DNA from 2 places in the Arthrobacter sp. Z5-13 genome. Region 1 is predicted to be linked to the other one. Evidence: riboswitches for the same ligand, from Rfam matches in the RefSeq annotation. Region 1 holds a riboswitch; the other holds the start of a gene.
The links. A riboswitch is a leader RNA that binds a small molecule or an ion and turns the genes downstream of it on or off. The one in region 1 is predicted to bind S-adenosylmethionine.
Positions count from the first base shown of each region.

Region 2: another riboswitch for S-adenosylmethionine. It lies ahead of M1E02_RS07310 (aminotransferase class V-fold PLP-dependent enzyme); the one in region 1 lies ahead of metX (homoserine O-acetyltransferase MetX).

Region 1 is NZ_CP096460.1:3,069,322-3,077,166, reverse strand. It holds gene M1E02_RS14510 (histidine phosphatase family protein) at 1-227, opposite strand, end outside; gene M1E02_RS14505 (CPBP family intramembrane glutamic endopeptidase) at 332-1,099, shown strand; gene M1E02_RS14500 (VOC family protein) at 1,238-1,876, opposite strand; SAM riboswitch class IV at 2,027-2,142, shown strand; gene metX (homoserine O-acetyltransferase MetX) at 2,155-3,333, shown strand; gene M1E02_RS14490 (MFS transporter) at 3,515-4,897, shown strand; gene M1E02_RS14485 (zinc-dependent alcohol dehydrogenase family protein) at 4,905-6,023, shown strand; gene M1E02_RS14480 (hypothetical protein) at 6,039-6,623, opposite strand; gene M1E02_RS14475 (SGNH/GDSL hydrolase family protein) at 6,674-7,549, opposite strand; gene M1E02_RS14470 (alpha/beta hydrolase) at 7,619-7,845, shown strand, end outside.
Region 2 is NZ_CP096460.1:1,546,891-1,554,735, reverse strand. It holds gene aroA (3-phosphoshikimate 1-carboxyvinyltransferase) at 1-850, shown strand, start outside; gene rsgA (ribosome small subunit-dependent GTPase A) at 834-1,949, shown strand; gene hisN (histidinol-phosphatase) at 2,028-2,840, shown strand; SAM riboswitch class IV at 3,003-3,116, shown strand; gene M1E02_RS07310 (aminotransferase class V-fold PLP-dependent enzyme) at 3,150-4,571, shown strand; gene M1E02_RS07305 (class I SAM-dependent methyltransferase) at 4,630-5,388, shown strand; gene M1E02_RS07300 (metal-dependent transcriptional regulator) at 5,420-6,133, shown strand; gene M1E02_RS07295 (fluoride efflux transporter FluC) at 6,134-6,568, shown strand; gene M1E02_RS07290 (fluoride efflux transporter FluC) at 6,565-6,936, shown strand; gene M1E02_RS07285 (hypothetical protein) at 6,979-7,347, shown strand; gene M1E02_RS07280 (S1C family serine protease) at 7,360-7,845, opposite strand, start outside.

The sequences.
Region 1 (7,845 bases):
ACGCGTTCAACGAGGTTCCCCAGATTGAGCGCCTCGAGGGTCTGATACGCCCGCAGGTAAGGGGAAACATAGACGCACACCTGCTGACCGTCCAGCTGACGGCGAACCTCGTCCCCGGCCCTCTTGGCCTGCTCCAGTCCCGCAAGCGTGAGGGGGATGCGGTAATCGGGTACGCGGTTGTAAATCGAGGTATCGGCGTTGGCGGCCGACTGGCCATGCCGGATCATGATAATTTTCCCGGGCGCGCTCATAAGCCTCAAGCATAGGGGCAGGTGCGTCTTGTACCGGGCGGGTACAGGAAAGAACCAGCAAATGCATGCAAGATAGGAACATGCTGGTGCCATCCCGCCGTCGTCTGCGGATCGAAGTATTGATTGTCCTGGGCCTCTCCCTGGGCCAGTCCGCCGTCTACTCCGTAGTGCAGCTGCTGGACAAGATGAGCCAGGCACCCCTGGCCCAGGGCACGTCCACCCTCAACCGCTCCCAAAGTACGCGCGAATACTTTGACCTGACCTACCAGTTGCTGGATATCGCGTTTGCTCTGGTGCCGGTACTCCTGGTCTTCTATTTCCTCACCGAACAACGCCCGGAAGGCCATCGGGGGCAGTCCGCCTTCGGCAGGCTCGGCTTCGACCTGACCCGGCCGGGGAAAGACCTGCTGCAGGGAGTGGGACTCGCCGCCCTGATCGGCATCCCCTCGCTGGCGCTTTACGCTGTCGGCAGGCAACTCGGCATCACTACGGCCATCATCCCCAGCGCCCTTGACGACTACTGGTGGACTATTCCCGTGCTGATCCTCTCCGCCGTCCGGCACGGAATCGTCGAGGAAGTCATCGTGGTGGGCTATCTCCTCAACCGCCTCGGCAAATTCGGCTGGAGTGTGCCGCTGGCCATCTTCACCAGCGCCGTGCTCCGGGGAAGCTACCACCTGTACCAGGGCTTTGGCCCCTTCATCGGCAACGCTGTGATGGGCGCGGTGTTTGCGTGGCTTTACACCCGGACGCGCAGGGTAATGCCGCTGGTGATTGCCCACGCCCTGCTGGATATCGTTGCCTTCGTTGGCTTCAGCCTCTTCGGCAAGGCAATCGGGCTGGGATAAGGCTTAAAGGAATTCGGCCGCCATCAGCAGGTGACGTCATTGGCACCCGCTGTTGGCGGCCGAAGCGTTGTGGGCGAACTTTGCCCAAGGGTAAAGGGGAGCTCTCCAAAGAAAGAGATCCTCCCCGCAGTGGCGGGATCAGATGGTGACTGCTCCGGTGGGGGTTTCGAACGTGACGGACAGAATCCCCGGCGTTCCGTGCGGAGCCAGCCAGTTCACGGCAACGTCTTCAAGCGGCCTTTCCACGGGCTCGCCCAGCCATTCAGTGACCCGCTCGGCTGATCCGGCAATGGTGAGGCTGGACATCTTGACGTTGCTTGGGTACGCGTTGGACGGGTGAAGTGACGCGTCACCTTCCCACTTGAGCATGTACGGAACCTGGGGATCCGCGATGAGTCCCAGGATGCCGATTTGCTTCCATACGAGTTCGCGTCCGTCCGGGAATTTACGGTTGCCGTTCACGGCAGCGCGGCCAAGCCGCTCCTCGAACGGTCCAAGGTCGTCTACTTCGACGCACCAGCCCATCCAGCCGCCGCCAGCCGCCGAGCGGGCCCGGACGGCCTGCCCGAAGGGAGCTTTATCTGATGCCGGGTGGTCAAGGACCTCCACAACTTCAAGGTATTTGTGCCCGGCCAGCGGGATGATCATGTTTCGGGTTCCAAAGCGGGGATGTACCCCGCCCTTCACAGCTTCGACGCCCAAAGCGGACGAAATTCGTTCGGTGGTGGCCGCGAGGCCATCGTTTTCACAGGCGTAAGAGACGTGATCCATGCGCATAGCTTCATCTTGGCACTTTGTGATGAGCCTCTCAGCTTAGGGTAACCTAACTGCGCTATGATCCGCCCCGCCGTCGCCCTTTGTCCTCATGAGTCATATTGGTGTCACAATCTTCGCTATTACGGCTCGGTTCTTCGTAGACTTTGAAAAGGTCATGAGTGCCAGCAACAGCCCCGGCTTGCTGGCCGGCAACCCTCCTTCCGCGGTGGGGTGCCCCGGGTGAAGACCTGGCCTGTCGGTCAGCTGACGGCAGGCAAGCGCGTAGAAAAGGTCCTCTTATGACGATTGCCGTCAACCGCACCGGCATACCCGGAATCCAACTGCCGGGAGCATCTCTGCCCGCAACGCAACCCGTTGCACCTCCGGAGAGCGTTCCGGACGGAACCGTCCGGAACCTCACCATCGGCGGCCTCGAACTCGAAGCCGGGGGCCACCTTCCCGACGCCACGCTGGCCTACGAAACCTGGGGAACCCTCAACACTGATGGCTCCAATGCCGTCCTCATCCAGCATGCCCTGACCGGAAGCACCCACGTTACGCGCGGTGAGAGCGAGGAGGAGGGCTGGTGGGAGCAACTCGTGGGTCCGGGAGCCCCCGTTGACACAGATAAGTTCTTCGTGGTCTCCATCAACATCCTCGGTGGCTGTTACGGGTCCACGGGACCCTCCAGTCCGGCACCGGATGGCCGTCCCTGGGGCTCACGGTTCCCGTTGGTGACATTGCGGGACACCACAGCAGCGGAAGCGCGCCTTGCTGACGCCCTTGGCATAGGCAGTTGGTATGCAGTGCTGGGCGGCTCCCTGGGCGGTGCCCGGGCCCTTGAGTGGGCCGTGAGCCATCCGACACGGGTGCAGCGCTGCGCAGTGATCTCCATCGGCGCGCGCAGCACTGCAGAGCAGATCGCTTTCGCGCAGGCGCAGACTCTTGCCATCCGGCAGGACATCAACTTCAACGGCGGCGACTACTATGGGGGCCCGGAGCCTGAAGCCGGGCTCGCGTTGGCCCGCCGCATCGCCCACATCACCTACCGTTCAGCTGCTGAACTGGACACCAGATTCAGCCGGGACGCCCAGCATGGCGAAAGCCCGCTGAAGGCCGTGTCGCTGGGGGAGCGTGGCCGGTACCAGGTGGAGAGCTACCTGGACCACCAAGGCAGCAAGCTGGTGAAGCGTTTTGATGCGAACAGCTACATCGCCATCACGGAAGCTCTCATGAGTCACGACGTCAGCCGGGGGCGCGGTTCGCTGCGCAATGCCCTTGCCGGGGCAACCGCCGAGTTCTTTGTGGCCGCAGTGGATACGGACCGGCTGTACTTTCCTGCACAGTCCCACGAACTTGCCCAGGCGCTGCCGGGTGACGTCCCAGTCCACGTCATCGAGGCACCCATTGGCCATGACGGTTTCCTGACGGAGATCGGGCAGCTCAGCGAAGAGTTGCGTAGGAGCTTCTTCCCGTAAGGGTTTGCAGATCGTAGAGTCTTCTGCATTTTTGCAGAGCCTGTCTGCACTTTTCGCCGTTGAGCCTGCACGGATGTGAGGCCATACTCGATGAATCCGGCGGTTCGTGGTGCAGGTCACCAGCGTCCGTCTTCGAATGGTTCCACGTGGCGTCGACGTAGACGCTGAAGGAGTTCGCATCATGAGTACGGAAAACTCCGCCGCAAGGCGCGCAGAAGAAACTGATATCAAAGCTTCAGGGCTCAGGAAAGTTGTCACCGCCTCCATGGCCGGGACCGTGGTGGAGTGGTACGAGTTCTTCCTCTACGCTTCGGCCGCAACCCTCGTCTTCGGCAAGATGTTTTTTCCGAACTCGGGGACGGAGCTGGACGGCATCATCGCAGCCTTCGTCACCTACGCTGTCGGCTTCGTGGCACGTCCCATCGGCGGAATTGTCTTTGGCCACTTCGGCGACAAGTTCGGCCGGAAGCAGCTCCTGCAGCTGAGCATCATCCTGGTGGGCGTATCCACCTTCCTGATGGGCTGCCTTCCCACCTTCGGCGAAATCGGCTACTGGGCGCCGGCGCTGCTCGTCTTCCTTCGTTTCGTCCAGGGCTTCGCTGTGGGAGGGGAATGGGGAGGCGCCGTGCTTCTCGTTGCAGAGCACAGCCCCAGCGCTTCCCGTGGATTCTGGTCCAGCTGGCCCCAGGCAGCAGTGCCGGTCGGCAACCTGCTCGCCACCGGTGTGCTTTTCACCCTCTCGGCAGTGCTGTCGTCCGCCGACTTCCTGGGCTGGGGATGGCGCATAGCGTTCTGGCTGTCCGCGGTGATCGTCGTCGTCGGCTACTACATCCGCACGAAAGTCAGCGACGCCCCCATCTTCCTCGAGGCACGTAAGGAAGTGGCGGTGGAGAAAAAGGGCTATGGCGTGGCAGAAGTATTCCGCCGCTACCCTCGCGGAGTCTTTACGGCCATGGGCCTGCGCTTCGCCGAGAACATCCTGTATTACCTCGTGGTGACTTTCTCCATCACGTACCTGAAGGTTGTTGTCCAGACAGACACCTCAAGGATCCTGCTCCTGCTCCTGGTGGCCCACTTTGTACACTTCTGCGCGGTGCCGCTCGTTGGGAAGCTGTCGGATGCCTTCGGCCGCCGGCCCGTCTACCTGGCCGGAGCGATCCTGGGTGGCACCTGGGGGTTCTTTGCCTTCCCAATGATGGACACGGCCAATGACCTCATCATCCTGTCAGCCATCACCATCGGCCTGCTTTTCCACGCGCTGATGTATGCCGGACAACCGGCCATCATGGCGGAGATGTTCCCCACCCGGATGCGCTACTCCGGAGTGTCCCTTGGCTACCAGGTAACCTCCATCGTCGCGGGCTCGCTGGCCCCGATTATCGCGACGTCACTGCTCAACGCCTTCGGCTCCTCCACGCCGGTAGCCCTGTACCTCATGGGTGCCTGCATGGTCACGGCGGTCGCCGTACTCCTCCTGAAAGAAACCCGGGGAATCTCCCTTCTCGACGTCGACGCCGCCGATGCCAGGGGAACAGCGGATCTTCTGGCGGCCGGCCGAAAGTAGGACTCTGATGCGCGCAGCTGTCCTCCACGCAACGGTTCCGCCCGGAACCGTCCATGCCCAGGCAAACACCCTGATCATCGAGGAGCTGGATCAACCGGATCCCCGCTCCGGTGAGATCGGTGTGGCGATCACATGCTCGAGTCTGTGCCACTCTGACCTTTCAGTGGTGGACGGGTCCCGGGTCAGGCCGCTGCCCATGGCCCTTGGCCACGAAGCTGTGGGACGGGTGGTTTCCCTGGGACCGGACGTCCGGGACATCAACGTGGGGGACCACGTGGTACTCGTGTTCGTCCCCAGCTGCGGTTACTGCCGGGCCTGCCTGGCGGGCCGGCCGGCGCTGTGTCACCGTGCCGCGGAAGTCAATGGCACCGGGGACCTTCTCCACGGCTGCGCCTTGCTGCGGACCGCCTCCGGAGAACGGATCAACCACCACCTCGGAGTTTCCGCCTTCGCTGACTACGCGGTGGTGGCACGGGAGTCGGCGGTGGTCATCCCCGACGACGTTCCGGACAGTGTTGCTGCCATGTTCGGGTGCGCGGTACTCACGGGAATGGGAGCGGTATTCAACACAGCGGAAGTGACCTCCGGCCAGTCAGTCGCCGTCGTCGGACTGGGGGCAGTGGGCCTGTCAGCTGTTATGGCTGCCCGGCTGGCCGGAGCCTCCCACATCATTGCCATAGACCCGAACCGGGGAAAGCATCAGCTTGCCAGGGACTGCGGGGCAACGGCCGCCGGTACTCCTGAGGATGCGGTCCGGCTCGTTGAGGACGCGACGGGTGATGGCGTGGACGTGGCCATTGAGGCTGTGGGCTCGGCAGGAGTGATGGCTGCATGCCTTGACCTGCTGACCAGGGGAGGCGCCCTCGTCTCCGTCGGATTGCCGCATCCCTCGGCTGAACTGGCTGTACCGGCGTTACAGTTCCCCGGGGCGGGGAAACGGCTGCTCGGTTCGTATATGGGGGATTCCGTCCCGGAACGGGACATCCCGCGCTACCTCGGCTTCTGGCGGGAAGGGAAGCTCCCCATCGAGCTGCTCCACACCGATACCAGACCGCTCGAGGAAATCAACGAGGGACTGGACGCCCTTGCTGCGGGCACTGTAATCCGGAGGTTGTTCCGGGCCTAGGCGTGCCGGGGTAGCCTAGCCCTTCATGATCTCGGCACGGCGTGCCATGTACTCCTCCATGGCGATCTCACCGTTGCTGTACTGCTGGTCCAATTCAGCCAGTTTTCGCGCGCGGTATCCCTGCGGGGCCGACGGCGGTGGCGGGGTTTCAGGTGCGGAAGGCTGCTGCGGCTGTTGGCGGGACAGCCATTCCCGATACTCCGGGCTGTCCTCAAAAGGGATCTGGCCGGGTTGTCCCTGATCCTGATAACCAGGCGCCTGGAGGCCGCCGGGACCAGGTTGACCCTGCGGCGGGTAGCCGGGACCCTGGTAGCCGTTGGGATCCTGGTAACCGTTAGGGCCTTGAAACGGCGGGACCTGTGGAGGTCCATACTGACCCTGGTTGCCGGGCTGGTTACCTGGTTGGTCGAAGGCGCCGAAAGCACCGTAGTAGTCCCGCTGGGTGTAACCATCCCTGTACTGGTTGTTCTGGTTATTCAGCGGGCCCGGGTACTGACCGTTGATGCCCTGGTTCTGGTTCCGGCTGCCGGACCTGCGGAACAGGCGGATTGCCACGGGAACCAGGACCCCCAGGATGATAAGCAGGAAAAATGCGTCCACGACGTCACGCCTCTCAGATGTATTCCTTCCAGCTTAACGGCCAGGGAAAGCTACGAGTGCCGTGAGTCCTCGGTGGCAAGGGGTCCTTCACCGGAGCCCAGCGGCATTCCCGGTCCGAACACCGGGCCAGGTGTTGGCCGCTTCGCAGTGATTCCATCACCGGATGAGCGGTTACGCAGGCGCCGGACCACCCAGGGGACAAAGTACTCCCTGGCCCAGACAAGATCGCCGGTCCGTGCTTCCCGCCAGCTGCGTGGCGGCAGCGGTTTTGGCGCCAGTGGTTCCAGTGTGTGCTTGACGTTGAGTGAATCAAGGACCATGGCCGCAATGGTGTGGTGTCCCAAGGGCGAGAAATGCAGCCGGTCAGGGTCCCACATCTGCGGATCATGCAACTGCCGCAGCGACCACATATCGGCGATGATGGCATCATGCCGGGCGGCCACCGTTCGGAGGTTCTCGTTATAGATGGCCACCTTGCTGCGGATCCTTCCCAACACGGACGATCCTGTGTCCGGCCCGTTGAAAAGCACCACTGTGGCGCCGTCCATGCTAAGGATCTGGACCACTGAATCCAGCTTCTCAGCCAAGGCATCCGGATCCCCGCCGGGGCGGATGAGATCGTTTCCGCCGGCTGAGATTGTTACCAGGTCCGGCTTCAGGGCCAGGCACGGTGCGAGCTGCTGATCCACGATCTGTTGGAGGAGCCGTCCCCGGACAGCCAGATTGGCGTAGGCGAAGTCCTCGTGTCCGCGGCTCAGTTCCTCCGCCACGCGATCCGCCCAACCTCGATGCCCGCCCTGGTTGTCGGGTTCAGGGTCACCGATGCCCTCTGTGAAGGAGTCGCCCATGGCCACATAGCGGCTCCAGGGATGCGGCGGGATGGGCTCGGGCTGGCTGGAAGCGGCTTCAATTTGGCTCACCTTCATATCCTGCCCCTAGGTCCAAAGCTACGCCACCGTAGGTTGTTACTAATGAGTAACTGCAAGAATGGATCCATGACTTCAGCCGAAAGTTTCCCTGCCCCTGTTGTTCTCTGGTCCAAGCCCGAAGAGGCCAGGGCCGGCAAGCCCCTCCTGGTCCTGTTGCACGGTTACGGTGCTAACGAGCAGGATCTGCTGAGCCTGGCGGACATGCTGCCCGAAGAATTTGTTGTTGCCTCCGTCAGGGCACCAATAGCCATGGGACCTGGCTTCACGTGGTTCCCCTTGACCGGGTCCGTCGA
Region 2 (7,845 bases), 1.5 Mb from region 1:
TGCCAGCGCCTCGTCGCAGTTTGTATCTGCCCTGCTGCTGGTAGGCGCGCGGTTCGTCGAAGGCCTGCACCTTGAACACGTCGGCGCCCCTGTCCCAAGCCTTGACCACATCAACATGACGGTGGCAGCACTTCGCGGCGTTGGCGTCTCCGTGGACGATTCCCGGCCCAATCATTGGGTGGTCTCCCCCGGCCCGATCAGTGCCTTCGACCAGCGGATTGAACAGGACCTGTCCAACGCCGGGCCGTTCCTCGCGGCTGCAGTAGCCACAGGTGGAACGGTACGGATCCCCAACTGGCCTGAAGGCACCACCCAGGTTGGCGACATGTGGCGCAGCATCCTCCCGGCATTCGGCGCGACCGTCAGCCTGGAAGACGGAACCTTGACCGTCACCGGCGGACCCGAGATCAAGGGTGTCGAATTCAGCGACACGAGCGAACTTGCCCCTACAATTGCCGCGCTGTGTGCACTCGCAACTGGCCCGTCCAGGCTCAGCGGCATCGCCCACCTGCGGGGGCATGAAACGGATCGCCTTGCTGCCTTGGTCAACGAGATTAACCGGCTTGGCGGAGACGTAGAGGAAACGGCGGACGGTCTGCTGATCCGGCCCGTCCCGCTCGGTCCGGGTGTTTTCCACAGCTACGCCGATCACCGCATGGCGACAGCCGGTGCCATTCTGGGCCTCGCTGTCAATGGTGTGGAAGTCGAAGATATCGCCACCACGGCAAAGACCATGCCTGAATTTCCACAGATGTGGACCGACATGCTGGCACAGGGACCCGACTCCGGTACCCGTCGTGGGCCACGGCACGCCCGGGAAGAGGCTTCCACCGGTGGCACGCAGCACTGATTCCTGGGATGAGTCCGATGTCCGGATCCGTCCGAGCAAGAAGGGCTCCCGCCCACGCACCAAGGACCGTCCCAGCCACGATGACGCCGTTACCGGCAGGATCATCACGGTAGACCGTGGCAGGTACACCGCCGTCGTGGGCGAAGACTCCGGAAACGAACGGATAGTGGTAGCCGCCCGTGCACGGGAGCTTCGCCGCTCCCCAGTGGTGGCTGGCGACTTCGTGTCGCTGGTGGGAGACGTTTCAGGAGAGCCTGACACGCTTGCGCGACTCGTCAGGATTCAAGACCGCAAAACACTGCTGCGCCGAAGCGCGGACGACACCGATCCTATTGAGCGCGCTGTAGTTGCCAATGCGGATCAGCTCGTCATCGTGGTTGCAGCCGCCAACCCGGAACCCCGTACGGGTTTCATCGATCGCGCACTCGTTGCAGCGTACGACGCCGGCATCGACCCCCTGCTGCTCGTCACCAAGGCGGACGTCAAGGATCCTGCAGAGCTGTTGGCCAACTACCGTCACCTGGATTTCCCCGTCATTATCAGTCGGACGGCTGACTCAGCGGCTTCAGGTATCGATGCCCGCTCGGATGATGGGCTGTCCGCCCGCCTGGACCGCGAAGCAGTCGCTCAGCTGCGCCATCACCTTGACGGCAAGGTCACCGTCATGCTTGGCCACTCGGGGGTTGGCAAGTCCACCATGGTGAATGCCCTCACCGGTGCCGAGCGGGCCACCGGAGGCGTCAATGCCGTGACGGGCCGCGGCCGCCACACGTCGTCGTCGGCCCTTGCCTTGAAAGTCACCGGCGCTCCGACGGGAAGCTGGATCATCGACACTCCCGGAATCCGCTCATTCGGCTTGGCGCACGTGGATCCGGACAGGATCCTGCACTCCTTCCCGGACCTTGAGCCCGGGACTGAGGCTTGTGAACGCGGCTGCAAGCACGACGCCACGGCCGTTAACTGCGGAGTGGATGCCTGGGTTGCCGCAGGGCATGCCGGCGCTTCCGGCGCCGCGCGGCTCGCTTCGCTGCGCCGCCTCCTCGGCACAGATCCGCGCATGGAAGCCCAGGAAACAAAGGAACTCGGGAGCGTCTCCTAGGGACCCGCTGCGGTCATATTGGCAGCGTTCCCACACGGCCTCCCGGCCTGAAGGCCGCCGAGACGGTAGTTTGGAACCATGACCCAACCCGCTTCGAGCTACAACGATGACCTGCGCCTAGCCCATGTCCTGGCCGACTCAGTGGACGACCAGACCATGAGCCGCTTTAAGGCGCTTGACCTACAGATCGAAACGAAGCCTGATCTGACACCGGTTACAGACGCTGACAAGGCGGCCGAGGAGTCCATCCGCGGGCAGCTGTCGCGCTCCCGCCCCCGTGACGCCGTCCTGGGTGAGGAGTTCGGAAGCTCAGGGCACGGTTCCCGCCGCTGGATCATCGATCCCATTGACGGAACCAAAAACTTCGTTCGAGGCGTGCCTGTCTGGGCCACCCTCATCGCCCTCGTGGATGAAGGCGAACCCGTGGTTGGACTGGTCAGTGCACCGGCTCTGGGCAAACGCTGGTGGGCGGCCAAAGGCGCGGGGGCATACATGGGCCGATCCCTCGCTGCGGCCACCAGACTGCGGGTCTCGAACGTTTCCGAACTGTCGGACGCTTCGTTGTCCTACTCCAGCCTTGGTGGCTGGAAAGAGCGTGGGAACCTCGATGAGTTCCTGGGATTGACCGAGGAGGTCTGGAGGACACGGGCTTACGGGGATTTCTGGTCCTATTGCCTGGTTGCAGAGGGTGCTGTGGACATAGCCTGCGAACCCGAACTGAATCTGTACGACATGGCGGCCCTTGTTCCCATCGTGACCGAAGCCGGCGGGCGGTTCACCTCACTGGAGGGCGCCGACGGTCCTTTCGGCGGCAATGCCCTGGCCACCAACTCGATCCTCCACTCCGAGGTGCTCAAGCGGCTCAATCCCGATCTGGACGACCTCTTGTAGGTTGAGCCATCTGACGAATTATTGACGGCGGAACATCCAGCTACGGGTGTTCCGCCGTCGCTTTGTTCGGCCAAACGGCCTTTTGTCTACCCGCCGTAACAATCGACTTAACATTGGGATCAACTTTTTCATGACTCCCCGAATGTCTTAAGCTCGATAGCAGGTCACGAGTGCCAGCGCTAAACCCCGGTTTGCTGGCCGGCAACCCTCCATTCGCGGTGGGGTGCCCCGGGTGACGACCAGGCCGGTCCGGAACGGACCCGGCAAGCGCGGATCCCTGCTAAGGGGTCCTGTCCCAGTGAGGTCCTCTTGACTACTGCCATTTACTCCCCCAACGCCGCCGCTGATGCCTCTTTTAACGAACCGCACGCCGGCCTCTCCGTTTCCCGACGACCGCTGGCAGCCGTTAGCGGTGCGGAAATCCAGGCGCCGCTCATCCAAGGCGGAAACATCCGCTACGCCAACCTCGACTATGGCGCGTCGGCTCCGGCACTCTCGGTTGTCTCCGCCTACCTGAATGAGATCCTGCCGTATTACGCGAGTGTTCACCGCGGTGCCGGCTACGCCTCACAGATCAGCACCTCCGTGTACGAGAATTCACGCAGCATCGTCCGCGAGTTCGTTGGCGGACGCTCCGACGATTCCGTGATTTTTACGCGCAACACCACCGATTCGCTGAATCTCCTGGCCGGTTGCCTTCCCGTAACTGCTGGACAGCACCTCGGTGAAGTGCTGTATCTCGACATCGAACACCACGCCAACCTTCTGCCGTGGCAGGGGGTCCCCCACCGCAGCGTCGTGGCAGAAAACACCCTCGCCGGTACCATCGCCAACCTCCGCGCGGAGCTGGAACAAGGTGACATCAGCCTGCTTGCCATCACTGGAGCCTCAAACGTCACCGGTGAAATCCTGCCCATTCGTGAACTGGCAGCGCTGGCACACGAATTCGGTGCCAGGATCGTCGTTGACGCAGCCCAGCTTGCTCCGCACCGCCGCATCAACATCGCAACGGACGACGTCGATTACCTCGCCTTTTCGGGTCACAAGCTCTACGCGCCGTTTGGTTCCGGCGTCCTGGTGGGCAGGCCGGACTGGCTCGACGCCGGTACACCGCACCTTGCAGGCGGCGGCGCGGTCCGCGAAGCCAGACTGGACAGTGTCAGCTGGACAACCGGCCCTGCACGCCATGAGGGCGGCTCCCCGAACGTGCTTGGCGCAGCGACGCTTGCCCGGGCCACCCAGGTCATTGCTGCTCTGGACCAGGACCTGTGGCACGCCCACGAGTCGGCCATCCGCTCCTTCCTGGTCGAAGGACTGCAGAAAATTGAAGGCGTCACCGTTCACCAGATCTTCAGTGACACCGAATCCGACACGGACACCATCGGGGTGGTCAACTTCTCAGTTGAGGGCTACGACGCAGGCCTTGTAGCCGCATACTTGTCCGCGGAGCACGGCGTGGGTCTCCGCGACGGCCGTTTCTGCGCCCATCCGCTCCTGAAGCGCCTGGGACTGCCCTCAGGATCGTTGCGGGCGAGCTTCGGCCTGGGCTCCCGTCTCGAGGATGCCCAGCGGCTGCTGGCGGGCATCGAGGAGCTGCGCCGTACGGGTCTCGGCTGGGATTATGTGGTGGACGCCGGACGCTGGGTGCCGGCAAATGACAGCCGCACGTACCCGGAATGGGCACCAAACACTCCGGGGACTGCCGGAGCCGCGCCCTGCACTGAAGACTGACCAGCGCTAAAGGGGTAAATTCTAGGGGTAACCAACAGCCGGCCAGAGGAGAGTACGCGTGGCGCGGGGAGGCCCCAAACTTCATCAGCAACGCCGCCGCGAACTGGGAATGGCTTTCCAGGACGGCGGCGAGCACTATGACCGCGTCCGCCCGGGTTACCCTCTGGACTCAGTGGATTGGCTTCTGCCCTCCACTGCTCATGATGTTGCCGACGTCGGAGCCGGAACCGGAAAGTACACCGCGCTGCTGGTCCAACGCGGGCTGCAGGTGACCGCCGTCGATCCTTCCCAGGACATGCTTGAACAGCTACAGAGGGCGATGCCCGCCGTGACGGCGGTTGAGGGCACTGCGGAGTCCACGGGCCTCGGGGACGCTTCGTTCGACGTCGTAACTGTCGCCCAGGCCTGGCACTGGTGCGATCCCCTGCGCGCCAGCACAGAGGCTGCCCGGATCCTCCGCCCGGAGGGAGTGCTGGGACTCATCTGGAACCAGCTGGACACTTCCGTGCCCTGGGTACACAGGCTTTCACGCATCATGCATGCCGGCGACGTCCTCAAAGCGCATTTCAGGCCCACGATAGGGCCGGAATTTACCTTGCCGGAAAGCCACCTGACGCGGTGGGAAGACCTGCTGACGCCCGAAGACATCCTCGAACTCACCAAATCCCGCAGCTATTACCTTGGCGCCACGGATGCGGCCCGCGCGAAAGTGACAGCAAATCTCGAGTGGTACCTCCTTGAGCACCTGGGCCACTCCCCTGGCGTGGCCCTCGGGCTCCCCTATCTGACCCAGTCCTGGAAGGCCTTTAAAGCATGAGGCTGCAGGACATAGCGGTAGGCTTGGTTCCGTGAAGACCAGCGCGCCATCCTCCTCCATCGAGGACTACGTCAAGGTCATCTACTCCTTCACGGAGTGGCAGGACAAGCCCATCACTTCCTCGCAACTGGCCCAGCGCCTGGGCGTTGCAAACTCCTCAGTTTCAGAAATGGTCCGGAAGCTCAAGGAACAAGGGCTGGTTGACCATAAGCCCTACAGCGCCATTACCTTGACGGACAACGGGGTCCGGCTGGCCCTTTCCATGGTCCGGCGGCACAGGCTGATCGAAACCTACCTCGTGCAGGAGCTGGGCTACAGCTGGGATGAAGTCCATGATGAAGCGGAGCACCTGGAACACGCGGTTTCGGACACCTTTATCGAGCGAATGGCCGAGAAGCTGGGGAACCCGCTGCGCGACCCCCACGGCGATCCCATCCCCGCTGCGGATGGTTCGGTCAAAATGCCACCAGCCCACCGCCTAAGTGAGCTGGATGAGGGCCACACCGGGAGAATTACCAGGATCAGCGATGAAAACCCGGACCTCCTGCGCTATCTCTCTGCGGAGGAGATTGATCTTGACGCCAACGTCGAGGTAGTCGGCCGGAAACCGTTCGGCGGGCCGCTCGTCGTGAGGATAGGGTCCGGTGACCTGCGCCGCGAATTTGACCTCGCCGAGGAAATCACCTCGGCCCTGTGGGTCCACAGCGACACCGCCCACCCCGGGTGCCGGCTCCCGGTCCTCTGAATGGGTTCCTATTGGACAAACGCGCTCAAGGCTCCGGGGTGGAAGGCCTGGCTCGCAGTCGCTGCAGGGGGCCTGGCAGGAACTGAACTCCGGTACGGGTTGGGTCTGCTCTTTCCCGAGCACCCTGGGTCCCTTCCTTGGACGACTCTGGGAATCAACGTAAGCGGCAGCTTTGTCCTGGCCCTCCTGACTACATTGTGGATAGCCCGGGCGCGGACATCATTTTGGATCAGGGCGGGAATAGGTCCGGGCATCCTCGGTTCCTTCACCACGTTCTCCGCAGTTGTTTTCGCCCTCGACGGGCAGATCCGCGACGGGCAGCATTCGCTGTGGATTGGCTATCTGGGGCTTTCCCTTATTCTCGGGCTTGGCGCCGCCGCCGCCGGGTGGAAGGCCGGCAAGGCCGTCGCTGACTTCACCGGCGGGGCGCAATGACCACTGCGCTGCTTGTTGGGTTTTTCGGAATAGCGGGTGCGCTGCTCCGCTTCGCTGTTGACACTTTGTTTGCCCACCGCTCCGATGCCCGCTCCCATTGGCCCTGGGCCACCTTCCTGGTCAATGTGACGGGCTCCCTCATCATCGGCCTGTCCCTGGGAATCAGCGGCCGGCTGGGGTTGGGTCCCGAACTGCAGACAGGCGTCGCCACGGGCCTTGCAGGCGGCTTGACCACTTTCAGTTCATGGACGACGGCGACCGTCCGGTTGGTGAGCGAGCAGCGCTTTGGAGCTGCCTTCCTGAATATCACCGCGAATCTGCTCGCTGGGCTGGCTGCTGCCGGGGTCGGGATCGTCCTGGCTGGCTGAGGAGTGATCGGGACACCCCGGACTCACGTAAAGTTGACTGTGATGATGAGCAGACGCGACGCCGCAATAGCCCTGGACGTTCCCCTGGAAATGGCCCAGCGCCACGGCATTCCCTCACGGCTTTCGGAGGCGGAGCTGCGGGACATACTCGACAACCCGCCGCCGTGGCTGGTGCAGTCCCGTGCCAACCGAACAGGTAAGCGGCCGGTGTGGGTTCATCTGCAATGCGATGTCTGCGGATATTCGGAGGCCGCACGCCCCAAGAAATGGTGGCCTGACTTCACTTACGTCAGCTGCGCCCACCACAGCCCGGCCGAAGTGCCACCACCCGCGCCGGGTTTCGTACGGAGCGAGTTCGATGGCATCGGGACCCGCTTCGTCGGGATTGCCGACGTCAACCCGTCTCAGTAGAAGCGAACCACTTCAGCCGGCGTCGGTCATTTCCTCCGGCACAGCAACGAGATGCTGTTCCCTTCCATCCCGGAGTACCACCAGATCCAGCGGCGCCCCTATCGCTTCAGCAAACATCAGCTTCTGAAGGCTTTCGGCATTGGACAGGGACTTCTTGCCCACACTGAGCAGCACGTCAGCCGGCTGCACTCCTGCGCGTTCGGCCGGTGAATCCGGGAGAACTTCGACGATCCGCAGACCTTCCCGTTTACCGGTCCTCATGACCGCGCTGGCGGGAAGCTGCACCGGCGTGCTGACCAGGCCCAGGTAGGCGCGCCGGACCCGGCCATCGGTGAGCAGCGAGGAGATGATGCGCCGGGACGTGGCGTTGATCGGTATTGCCAGTCCCAGTCCCGCGCCGGCAACGGCAGTGTTGATCCCCACGATCCTGCTGTGCGCGTCAGCCAGCGCGCCTCCCGAACTTCCGGAGTTAAGTGCGGCATCAGTCTGGATGACATC